2 regions of the Mycobacterium canetti CIPT 140010059 genome follow, and region 1 is predicted to be linked to the other one. Evidence: riboswitches for the same ligand, from Rfam matches in the RefSeq annotation. Region 1 holds a riboswitch; the other holds the start of a gene.

Region 1 (2,465 bases):
AGGTCGGTTTCCGGTTCCAGCGAGTACGGCACGTGCAGTGTCGAGCACGACGTCGAGACGGCCACGGTAGCCGCCGAACCCAGCAGGGTCGCCAACGTGCCCAACGCCGCCTCCAGGTCGGTGCGCCAGACGTTGCGCCCGTCGACGACCCCGGCCACCAGCGTCTTGCCGGCCAGCTCGGGTACCCCGGCCACCGAGGTGTCGGCACCGGCCACCAGGTCGACGCCGATGGCTTCGACCGGGGTGCGAGCCAGCGCCGGTAGGGCCGCGCCCGGGTCCCCGAAGTAGGTGGCGACATAGATCGCAGGCCGGTTGCTCACCGAGCACAGCGCGGTGTACACCGCTTCAGCCAGGGCGGGCGCGTCGGGGGAGAGGTCGGTCACCAGCGCCGGCTCGTCGAACTGCACCCACTGGGCGCCGCCGTCGGCAAGCAGCGACAGCAGCTCCGAATAGACCGGAACCAACTCTTCGAGGCGTTCGATCGGCGCCCCCGCGCCGTCGACGGCCTTGCTCAGCAGCAGGAAGGTGATCGGCCCGATGATCACCGGACGTGCGGGAATGCCTTGCCCTAACGCCTCTTTGAGTTCGGCGAGCACCTTGCCGGGGTGCAGCGTGAACGTGGTCGACGGCCCGATCTCGGGTACCAGGTAGTGGTAGTTGGTGTCGAACCACTTCGTCATCTCCAGCGGCGCGATCTGGTCGGTGCCCCGCGCCGCGGCGAAATAGCGGTCCAGCCCGTCGGAAACCGGGCTCACTCGGGGCGGCAGCGCGCCGAGCAGCACCGCGGTATCGAGCATTTGGTCGTAGTAGGAGAAGGTGTTCACCGGCACCGAGTCCAGACCGGCCGCGGCCAGGGCCGACCAGGTGTCGCGGCGTAACGTGGCGGCGACGGCCTCCAGCTCGGATCGGCTGGTGCGTCCGGCCCAGTAGCCTTCGGTGGCGCGCTTGAGTTCGCGACGCGGGCCGATGCGCGGGGAGCCGGTGATGGTTGCGGTAAAGGGTTGACGACGTACAGGCTGGGTCACGTGCTGTCCTTCGATCGACGGGTGGTTCACCGCCCGCGGACGCGCAGCCGATCCGATTGAGGTGCACACCGATGCACCCGGCAACAGGCACGGCCAAACGCCCATTCCACGAGGCGATGAGCCGCCGGGCGCGGCGCGTCCGGCACGGCTGGCAGGTCTTCGGACTCGCAGGCTCGCACCCGGTGGGTGCTCCTACTGGCCGTCGCTTCCCAGTCGTTGAGACCAGTGCTTGTCTACTTCCAAGACGGCGGTCGTTCCTGCATACCGCTGCGGGACAGTCCCGGATTCTCACCGGGTTCCCTCTCGCGAAGCATCGTTGCCCCGCTCGATGCCGACGCCCTTTCGGACGCCAGCAGACCAGCTGCGTGGTCAAGGCTACTCCGGTGACATCGGCCGGCATGGCCCGGCCGGCGGCAAAATCGCTCGGCGCCGGATGTCCTCATCGGGCCCGCCGCGATCGTCATGTGGGTGAGATTCGGGATAGGCCCGGACCATGATGGGTCAACAGGCCGCAATACGCCGCACTCACCTGCACCAGAGACGTCGACTGGTCGGCCCCCGAGCAGGCCGCTGACATGGCCGCCTACCAGAAGTTCGGGCAGGAGCACGCCGCCGCGATCCGTGGCGGCGCCGTGCTGCACCCGACGGCCACCGCCACGACGGTCCGGGTAACCGGCGCCCGCGGCGGCGACGTCGTCACCGGCGACGGTCCGTACGAGGCGGCCGACCTGGACGAGCAAGGGCCATTCCCGATGGAGACGGTCTACCTGTGGGAGGACGGCCCGAACGGTACGACGAGGATGACGCTGTAAAACCGTGGTGAGCCTTCCCGCTTCGCGGGAATCGCCGCACCCGCCATGACGGTGGCGGTCAGGCGGGCCAACGCGAAGGATCTCGCGCGGCGCAGGCTGCTGGAATCCGGGGGCTAACCGTCGAAGAACCCGGACTGGTCATTACCGGTGTTGAACCCGCCTGAGCTGTTGTCGCCGGAGTTGGCCACCCCGGAGGTGGTGGTGAAGGCGGCGTTGGTGGCCGAGTTTCCGATGCCGGTGTTGTTGAAGCCGGTGTTGAACAGGCCCGTGTTAAAGCCGGTTCCCGAGTTGCTGATGCCCACGTGCTGGCCGCCGCCGGAATTGAGCAGACCCGAGTGACCGATGAAGAAGGCGCCGGTGTTGGTGTTCTGGAAGCCGGAGTTCGCGTCGCCGGAGTTATTGAAGCCCGAGTTGCCGGTGCCGATGTTGCCGAAGCCGGAGTTCATCACCGGTTGGTCCACCGGGCTGCCGAACCCGGTGTTCAGGTCTCCGGAGTGGAAGCCGCCAGTGTTGATATCGCCCGAGTTGGCCCAGCCGGTATTGAAGTCGCCCGAGTTCAAGTCTCCGGTATTCAAGGTGCCCGAGTTGAAGCTGCCCGTGTTGTAGGCACCCGAGTTGCCGACACCCA
Region 2 (2,465 bases), 960 kb from region 1:
CCAACCGAGGTGCGCGCCGCGTCGTGGTCGCCTCCTTCCTGTTGGCAGAAGGCCTTTTTCAAGAGCGGCTGCGGGCATCCGGTGCCGATGTGGTAACCCGACCGCTCGGCACCCATCCGGGCTTGGCACAGCTGGTCGCGAACCGATTTCGCAGCGCGGTAGCACGTCAGCAACGGCTGCACCGCTGGCATGGCACGCCGACACCGGTGACGCTTGATCTTTGATCACAGCGGGGTGATCCTGACACCATGGCCCGTAGCCAAGAGCCATCACGCGGACTCCTCGACCCGGTAGCGAAGATGCTGCGGTTGCCCTTCGGCACACCGGAGTTCATCGAAAAAATCGTCACCGGAAGCGTCAACCAGGTAGGCCGCCGAACCCTCTACGTGCTGATCACCACCTGGGATGCGGCCGGCGGCGGTCCCTTTGCGGCGAGCGCCATCGCAACCACCGGGCTAGCCAAGACCGCCGAGATCGTGCAGTCCATGTTCATCGGACCGGTCTTCAACCCGTTGCTCAAGATGCTCGGGGCCGACAAGATTGCCATCCGAGCGTCGCTGTGCGCCGCTCAACTCGTCGGTTTGGGCATCATGCGCTACGGGGTGCGTTCTGAGCCGCTGCACTCCATGTCGGTGGAGATGCTGGTCGACGCCATTGGCCCGACAATGCAGCGCTACCTGGTCGGCGATATCGGTCGCGGATAGCCAAATGAGTAAGTCCTAAACTCCGTGCCGTGTGTGCGCTGGCTGCGCCGAACGTGTACCGGTGGCGGGGACACGTCGCCGGGCGCTGCCGCCGTGGTTGCACGTTCGGCGCGTCAGCTGGTCAACGACCACGTGGTCGAACCCGAATCGCGCCGCCCCGGCCGACCGAAGCGACTCACCGACGCCGAGCTCCGCCGTCGGCGATGGTCGCTGTGCCCAGCTAAGCGCGACAACTCGGTTTCTGCAGGTCAACGCCGCCTCCAATCCCGCACAGCCACGACCAACTTGGGAACAAAACCGCCGGCCAGGCGCCTGTCGCTGAGAGCTGGGCAGATCGGATGTCGCCTAGTGCAGTGACACATGTGACTGTTGCGACCGTGCGATGTGACCGACCCCTGCTTGGCAAATGCCGCTCAACGTGCAAATCCACGCTCTGCATGCCAATATTCTTCCCGTCAGGCGATGACGATGCAGGAAGCCGGTGAGAATCCGGCGCGGTCCCGCCACTGTCACCGGGGAGCGACCCTCATAAGCCACGGCCACAGGCTGGAAGGCGAGGCAAGCAACGATCCGGGAGCCAGGAGACTCGCGTCATCGCGTCCTGCCACCCGGGGCGGTGTACCCCGAGAAAGCTAACCGGTCATGACGCTCCAAACCTTGTCTAGCGGTCGGGCCACCACCACGCTGCTGGGCCTTAACGTGGCTGCTCGCGACGCGACGACACCTCCGCCGGCGGTCAGCCGCCGATGACCGCCCCGATCTGGATGGCTTCGCCCCCAGAGGTGCACTCGGCGCTGCTAAGCAGCGGGCCTGGGCCCGGTCCGCTGCTGGTGTCGGCCGAGGGGTGGCACTCGTTGAGCATCGCCTACGCGGAGACGGCCGACGAGCTGGCCGCGCTGTTGGCCGCCGTACAGGCCGGCACCTGGGACGGCCCGACCGCCGCGGTTTACGTGGCCGCCCATACCCCTTATCTGGCGTGGCTGGTGCAGGCCAGCGCCAACAGCGCGGCCATGGCCACCCGGCAAGAAACCGCGGCCACCGCCTACGGCACCGCCTTGGCCGCGATGCCAACGTTGGCCGAGCTGGGCGCCAACCACGCCCTCCACGGCGTGCTGATGGCGACGAACTTCTTCGGCATCAACACCATCCCGATCGCGCTCAACGAGTCCGACTACGCGCGGATGTGGATCCAGGCCGCCACCACGATGGCCAGCTATCAAGCGGTCTCGACCGCGGCGGTGGCCGCCGCACCGCAGACCACCCCAGCCCCCCAGATCGTGAAAGCCAACGCGCCGACAGCGGCTTCCGACGAGCCGAACCAAGTCCAGGAATGGCTGCAATGGTTGCAGAAGATCGGGTATACCGACTTCTACAACAACGTTATACAACCGTTCATCAACTGGCTGACCAACCTCCCCTTTTTGCAAGCGATGTTTTCCGGATTTGATCCGTGGCTGCCCTCGCTGGGTAATCCGCTAACCTTCCTAAGCCCGGCCAACATTGCGTTCGCCCTTGGCTACCCCATGGACATCGGATCTTATGTCGCCTTCCTGTCGCAAACCTTCGCATTCATCGGGGCGGATCTGGCGGCGGCGTTCGCGTCGGGCAATCCCGCAACTATCGCTTTTACCCTGATGTTCACCACGGTCGAAGCCATTGGCACGATCATCACCGATACCATCGCGTTGGTTAAAACGCTGCTCGAGCAAACTCTTGCGTTGCTCCCGGCGGCGCTGCCCCTGCTAGCCGCCCCGCTGGCGC

The links. A riboswitch is a leader RNA that binds a small molecule or an ion and turns the genes downstream of it on or off. The one in region 1 is predicted to bind cobalamin.
Region 2: linked by a shared signal. The riboswitch ahead of MCAN_RS01385 (PPE family protein) and the one ahead of metE (5-methyltetrahydropteroyltriglutamate--homocysteine S-methyltransferase) in region 1 are both predicted to bind cobalamin.

Annotation. Positions count from the first base shown of each region.
Region 1 is NC_015848.1:1,278,031-1,280,495, forward strand. Features, by position in the region: gene metE (5-methyltetrahydropteroyltriglutamate--homocysteine S-methyltransferase) at 1-1,025, opposite strand, end outside; cobalamin riboswitch at 1,159-1,394, opposite strand; gene MCAN_RS06040 (hypothetical protein) at 1,601-1,837, shown strand; gene MCAN_RS24100 (PPE family protein) at 1,951-2,465, opposite strand, start outside.
Region 2 is NC_015848.1:315,292-317,756, reverse strand. Features, by position in the region: gene MCAN_RS01400 (sirohydrochlorin chelatase) at 1-224, shown strand, start outside; gene MCAN_RS01395 (TetR/AcrR family transcriptional regulator) at 249-704, shown strand; cobalamin riboswitch at 1,131-1,312, shown strand; gene MCAN_RS01385 (PPE family protein) at 1,451-2,465, shown strand, end outside.